Linked DNA regions of Streptomyces venezuelae. The protein of the gene in region 2 binds, or shares a complex with, the protein of the main gene of each other region. Links are inferred from orthologs where the notes say so. Each region holds a gene or a part of one and is shown on either strand. Other genes may lie near its edges.

Region 1 (3,269 bases), 1.3 Mb from region 2 along the record:
TGCAGTTCGCCAGCACCACCGCAGCCACGTCGTCCGCCTCGCTCAGCCACAGCCCCGCGACGAAGCCGGGCAGCGAACCGCTGTGCCCCGCGAGCTTGCGCCCGCCGACGGCCGTCAGCTGCATGCCCAGCCCGTATCCCAGCTCGGCGAGACCGGGCTCCGGGGGCGAGGCCGCCGTACGCATCTCCCGTACGGACTCGGCGCTCAGGACGCGCTCGTCACCGCGCAGCAGGAAGTCGGCGAACCGTGCCAGGTCCCGGGTCGTGGACCACAGCCGGCCGGCCGCGGCCATCAGCCCCAGATCCTCCAGCGGTTCGGGCATCATCACGTCCGCCCAGGGATGCACCGCCCAGCCGCCCGCGTGCGGCGCCTGCGGCTCTCCGCTCGTGCGTTCCAGCCCCAGCGGCTCCAGCACCTCGGCCGTCAGTGCCTCTTCCCAGGGCCTTCCGCGCACCGCCTCCACCAGCGAACCCAGCAGGGTGTAGCCGGGGTTGGAGTAGTGGTGCCGGGTTCCCGGGGCCAGCTTGAAGGGCTCCTCCCCCAGCACGTCGCCGAGCTCGGGCCGCTGTTCGCCGGGGGTGCGCTCCCACCACTCGCCGGGCGTCTCCGCCGCCAGCCCGCCGGTGTGGGAGAGCAGTTGGGCGATGGTCACCTGACCGGCCCCGGTCCCCGGCAGGTGCTTCTCCAGGGGGTCGGCGAGGGAGATCAGGCCCTCGTCCCGCAGCCGCATCACGAGAACCGCCGTGAACGTCTTGGTGATCGAGCCGATCCGGTACTGCACGTCACCGTCCGGACCGTGGCCCTCGACCGAGGTCCGGGAGCCTTCCCAGACGACCTCCCCACCCCGCAGGACGGCGGCCACCACGGACGGCGCACGCCCTTCGCTCTGCGCGACGGCGATCCGGTGCCTCAGGGCGCGCCGGGTGGCAGGGAGAAGTTCCAGGTCCTCAGCAAGCTCATCCATGATCGGATGCTACGTGTTGGCCATGTCCACGAAGCGTGAGTAGTGACCCTGGAAGGCCACCGTGATCGTGGCCGTGGGGCCGTTACGGTGCTTCGCCACGATCAGGTCCGCCTCACCCGCACGGGGGGACTCCTTCTCGTAGGCGTCCTCGCGGTGCAGCAGGATCACCATGTCCGCGTCCTGCTCGATGGAACCCGACTCACGCAGGTCGGAGACCATCGGCTTCTTGTCGGTGCGCTGTTCCGGACCACGGTTCAGCTGGGAGAGCGCGATCACGGGGACCTCCAGCTCCTTCGCCAGCAGCTTGAGGTTTCGGGACATGTCCGAGACCTCCTGCTGACGGCTCTCGGGACGGCGTGAACCACCCGACTGCATCAGCTGGAGGTAGTCGATGACCACGAGCGAGAGGTCGTTGCGCTGCTTGAGCCGGCGGCACTTGGCCCGGATCTCCATCATCGACAGGTTGGGGGAGTCGTCGATGTAGAGCGGGGCCGCGGAGACGTCCGGCATCCGGCGGGCGAGCCGGGTCCAGTCGTCGTCCGTCATCGTGCCCGAGCGCATGTGGTGGAGCGCGACCCTGGCCTCCGCGGAGAGCAGGCGCATGGCGATCTCGTTGCGCCCCATTTCGAGGGAGAAGATCACGCTCGGCAGGTTGCTCTTGATGGAGCAGGCCCGGGCGAAGTCCAGGGCGAGCGTGGACTTACCCATGGCGGGACGGGCCGCGATGACGATCATCTGGCCCGGGTGCAGGCCGTTGGTCAGCGAGTCCAGGTCCGTGAAGCCGGTGGGAACACCCGACATCTGGCCACTGCGGGAGCCGATCGCCTCGATCTCGTCGAGGGCGCCTTCCATGATGTCGCCGAGCGGCAGGTAGTCCTCGGAGGTCCGCTGCTCGGTGACGGCGTAGATCTCGGCCTGGGCGCTGTTGACGATCTCGTCGACGTCGCCGTCGGCCGCGTATCCCATCTGCGTGATCTTCGTGCCGGCGGCGACGAGGCGACGCAGGACGGCCCGCTCGTGGACGATCTCCGCGTAGTACTCGGCGTTGGCGGCGGTCGGCACGGACTGGACCAGGGTGTGCAGGTACGAGGCCCCGCCCACCTTGCTGATCTCGCCGCGCCGGGTCAGCTCGGCGCCGACGGTGATCGGGTCGGCCGGCTCGCCCTTGGCGTACAGGTCGAGGATGGCCTGGTAGATCGTCTCGTGCGAGGGACGGTAGAAGTCGTGGCCCTTGAGGACCTCGACGACATCCGCAATGGCGTCCTTGGAGAGCAGCATGCCGCCGAGCACCGACTGCTCGGCGTCGAGGTCCTGGGGAGGGACGCGCTCGAACCCGCCGCCACCGCCGGAGTCCCAGGAGCCGCCCTCGCGGCCCCGCTCGTGCTGTTCGTCCCCGCGGCCGCGGCCTTCGCTGTTACGGCGTGGACGGGCGGGCAGACGGTCGCCCGGACCACTGTCGGCCCAGGGGTCGTCCATGGGCTCGGGCATGCTCACCGGGCCGCCTCCTCCCGTCCGCTACGCGGACCTCGCCGTGTCACTCTTTCTACGACACGGCTCTGACATTTGGGGCACCCGAATCCGCCGTCGGCGAGTCGGGCAACGAACCACGGTAGGCCCGAGAGCGGCGTCAGCCAATCTTGTTATCCACAGGCTGTGTGGACGACATGTGGATGACGGCGCCAATGCTGTGGGTAACTTGCCGGAAGCTGTGTACGGACCGGGGGACGACGCTGTGGACAAAATCACCCGCGGCACCCCCTCACCCCACCTGACCTGCATTTTCTTCACTCAGGCGCGACCGTGGAGAAAATTCTTGGACACTGGCTCAAGATCGCCTCCAACGAGGTGCACGGAACGCCTGAATCGACGTATCGGTAAGGATTCAAACTCAGTTGCATCCATTACCTGTGGAAGATTAGATTGAGCGCATGACACAGGCTCTCGCAGCACCCAAGGCAGGTCCGGGGCGGCACGACCGAGAGATCTTCACACTCGCCCTCCCCGCCTTCGGCGCGCTCGTCGCCGAGCCCCTCTTCGTAATGGCCGACAGCGCCATCGTGGGGCACCTCGGAACCCCCCAGCTGGCCGGCCTCGGCATCGCCGCCGCGGTGCTCACCACCGCCGTGAGCGTCTTCGTCTTCCTCGCCTACGCCACTACCGCGGCCGTCGCCCGCCGCGTCGGCGCGGGAGACCTCCAGGCGGCCATCCGGCAGGGGATCGACGGCATCTGGCTCGCCCTCCTGCTGGGCGCAGCCGTCGTCGCCGTGGTGCTTCCCGCGACGCCTTCGCTGGTCTCGCTCTTCGG
Region 2 (3,178 bases):
GAAGCCCACCATGCCGAGGTCCGCGGCGGCCACCGCGCCGGCGACCGGCCCGGCGAACGCGGCGGCGGTCAGCGCGGTCGCGGTCAGCAGGTGTGCGGTACGTCGGCGCATGGGGACTCTCCTGGAGACACGGGGTCGTGTCTCCGAGGAAACCCGGACCGCCCGCCGCGCGCCTGCTGATGTTCCGTCAGGTATGCCGTTCCGGAGCCTGCCCGCGAGACGTCTTCCCAGGTCAACGAGAGGGCTGCGGTCATCGGAGCGCCCCGCGCCGTCCGGGTGACGCCGACCGCCCGCACGGTCGTGCACCAGCGGTGCGTACGGTGGTGGAGCGCGCGACGGCCGGGATCGCGGCCCGGCCCGCGCACCGCCACGCCGCACCCCAGGGAGGGCCCGTGACATCGGTCGAACGGCTACCGGACCCGAGCGATCCGCTCCCCTTCTTCGTCTACGGGACCCTGCGTCCGGGCGAGGTCAACCACGACCTCTTCCTGCGCGGCCGCACGGCATCCGAGGAGCCGGCGATCCTCCCCGACGCGGCGCTCTACGACGGCCCGGGATATCCGTACGCGGTCCACCGTCCCGGTACGGCGGTCGTCGGCGAGCTGATCACGGCGGCGCCGGGCGCCTACGGGAGCCTGCTCGCCGCCCTGGACCAGCTGGAGGAGTACGGCGGCCCGGGCCGCCCGGGGAACGTCTACGACCGGATCGCCCGTCCGGCCCTGCGCCCCGACGGCACCACGGTCCGCGCCTGGGTCTATCTGGCGGCCCCGCTGATCGCCCGCGACCTGCGGGAATCGGGCACCGAGATACCCGGCGGCGACTGGTTCGCGCGCCGCTGAGCGCCGCGGCTACAGGCCCTCGGCGCCGCGGTTGCGCAGCCGCTGGCCGTACTGCTGGAGCACCCACAGCTCCTGCTGGACGGCCGCGTGCTGCTCCGGCGGGGCCTGCGGGCTCAGCCGCGTCATGGCGCCCTGGATCTCCAGGACCCGACGGTCGACGGCCCGCAGGCGGACCTGGACCAGCTGGACCCCGGCGTAGATCTCGTCCACCGTCTTCGCGTGGATGGCCTCGACCGCCAGCTCCGTGACCATCGCGCGGACGGTGTCGTTCGGGGCGGCCTCGCGGACCCGGGCCAGGTAGTCGTCGCCGGCCTGCGAGGCGCCGCCCGCGTCCTGGATGGCCTGGCGGACCGCGGCGTAGGGAGGGGCGGTGAACTCGTCGATCCCGTAGGCGTCGAACGCGGGGGAGACCAGGGCCGGGCGCTGGAGGGCGAGCTTCAGCAGCTCGCGCTCGGTGCGGTGGGCAGGGCTGCGCAGGTTCAGCGCGGGACCGCCGGCCGGCGGGGCGACGGGCGCGGGGGCGGCCTCGTGGGACGGGCGGCCTCGACCCCGGTCCCCGCCGGGGCGGCCGCCCTGCGGTCCGTCGCCCTGGCCGCGCTCGCGGGCCCAGCGGGCCAGCTGCGCGACCCGCTTGACCACGAACTGCTCGTCGAGGATGCCCAGCATGCCCGCCAGCTGGACCGCCGACTCGTGCTGGATCGAGAGGTCCTTGATGCTCGCGACGACCGGTGCGGCTTCGGCCAGCGCGGCCGCCCGGCCCGCCGGGTTCTCCAGGTTGTGCCGGGACACGATGTGCCGCAGGGCGAACTCGAACAGCGGTGTGCGGGCCTCCACCAGGCCGGACACGGCCGCGTCGCCCTGGGCGAGGCGCAGGTCGCAGGGGTCCATCCCGCCGGGGGCGATGGTGATCGAGGTCTCCGCGGCGAACTTCTGGTCGTCCTCGAAGGCCCGCAGGGCGGCCTTCTGGCCCGCCGCGTCGCCGTCGAAGGTGAAGATCACCTCGGCGGTGGCGTTGTCCATCAGCAGCCGGCGCAGGATCTTGATGTGGTCCCCGCCGAAGGCGGTGCCGCAGGTCGCGATCGCGGTGGTGACCCCGGCCATGTGGCAGGCCATCACGTCCGTGTAGCCCTCGACGACCACGGCGCGGGAGGTCTTCGCGATCTCCTTCTTGGCCAGGTCGATGCCGTAGAGCACCTGGGACTTGCGGTAGATCGCGGTCTCGGGGGTGTTCAGGTACTTCGGGCCGTTGTCGTCGTCGCGCAGCTTGCGCGCGCCGAAGCCGACCACCTCACCGCTGATGTCGCGGATCGGCCACATCAGGCGGCCGCGGAAGCGGTCGATCGGCTTGCCGCTGCGGCTGTCCTGGGCGAGCCCGGAGGTGATCAGCTCCTTGTCGGTGAAGCCCTTGCCGCGCAGGAAGCGGGTCAGGTGGTCCCACCCGGCGGGGCTGTAGCCCACGCTGAAGTGCGTGGCCGCGGCCTGGTCGAAGCCGCGCTCCGCCAGGAACTTCCGGCCGATCTCGGCCTCGGGGCCGCTCAGCTGGTCGACGTAGAACTGGGCGGCTGCCTTGTGTGCCTCGACCAGCCGGATGCGGTCCCCGCGGCCGCTGGTGCCGGCGGTGTAGCCGCCCTCCTCGTACCGCAGGGTGATGCCGGCCAGGCCGGCCAGGCGCTCGACCGCCTCCGAGAAGGAGAGGTGGTCGATCTTCATGACGAAGTCGAGGGTGTCCCCGCCCGCCTGGCAGCCGAAGCAGTGGTAGAGCCCCTTGCTGGGGCTGACCTGGAAGGAAGGGGACTTCTCGTCGTGGAAGGGGCACAGCCCCTTGAGGTTGCCGCCGCCCGCGTTGCGCAGCTGGAGGTACTCGGAGACCACGGCGTCGATCGGGACCGCGTCCCGTACCGCCTTCACGTCGTCGTCGTTGATCCGTCCTGCCACCCGTGAAGTCTACGGCCGGGTGACGGCAATCCGGTCAGGCCCCCCGGGGGGGCGCCCTGCCGGTCAGGCCGGGCGCGCGGGGTCGGGGATCCGGCCTGACCGGCCAGACACCCCCCTAGGGCGTGTCCGCAAAGTACCGCCTGCCCCGCGACGCCCGGCACCGCACCTCGCCGCGTTGTCGGGGCGCCCGAGTACGTCCAGTACACGGGCACCCCTCCGCCTTGCGATGTACGGCACCGGACGCCGCGGGGCCCGCCCTTCGGACGGCCGGCGCTCCTTTGCGGACACCCCCTAGGCCCGCACCAGGGAGTCGAGCGGAACGGACGGGTCCGCCAGTGCCTCGCGGTTGACCGCGGTCTTCGACCTGATCAGGGCCTGGATGTGCTCGGTGACGTCCCACACGT

What was found.
Region 1: the proteins of dnaG (region 2) and dnaB are in contact, whole or in part, in a crystal structure (PDB 2R6A), measured with the Geobacillus stearothermophilus proteins. The link is inferred for Streptomyces venezuelae from one-to-one orthologs. Residues at the interface, in WP_049624496.1 of Geobacillus stearothermophilus: Lys456, Leu457, Leu458, Pro459, Ala460, Asn463, Ala464, Leu467, Leu535, Leu536, Ile537, Ala538, Gln544, Glu545, Asp548, Tyr549, His552; in WP_033016901.1 of Geobacillus stearothermophilus: Ser13, Glu15, Ala16, Gln18, Glu91, Leu92, Asp94, Ala95, Val96, Pro97, Thr98, Ala99, Ala100, Asn101, Tyr104, Tyr105, Ile108.

The regions. Positions count from the first base shown.
Region 1 is NZ_CP029189.1:3,725,961-3,729,229, forward strand. The notes cover bases 208-3,165. They hold dnaB (replicative DNA helicase), read right to left. Parts: upstream 2,441-3,165; coding sequence 974-2,440; downstream 208-973. Other genes in these bases: DEJ51_RS16365 (serine hydrolase domain-containing protein), read right to left, coding at 208-964; DEJ51_RS16375 (MATE family efflux transporter), read left to right, coding at 2,893-3,165. Also shown: more of DEJ51_RS16365, read right to left, coding at 1-207; more of DEJ51_RS16375, read left to right, coding at 3,166-3,269. UniProt on the Escherichia coli protein: The main replicative DNA helicase, it participates in initiation and elongation during chromosome replication. Travels ahead of the DNA replisome, separating dsDNA into templates for DNA synthesis.
Region 2 is NZ_CP029189.1:2,436,245-2,439,422, reverse strand. What follows is about bases 312-3,178. They hold dnaG (DNA primase), read right to left. Parts: upstream 2,775-3,178; coding sequence 849-2,774; downstream 312-848. Other genes in these bases: DEJ51_RS10435 (NAD(P)/FAD-dependent oxidoreductase), read right to left, coding at 3,066-3,178; DEJ51_RS10445 (gamma-glutamylcyclotransferase family protein), read left to right, coding at 393-839. Outside these bases: DEJ51_RS10450 (hypothetical protein), read right to left, coding at 1-111. UniProt on the Escherichia coli protein: RNA polymerase that catalyzes the synthesis of short RNA molecules used as primers for DNA polymerase during DNA replication.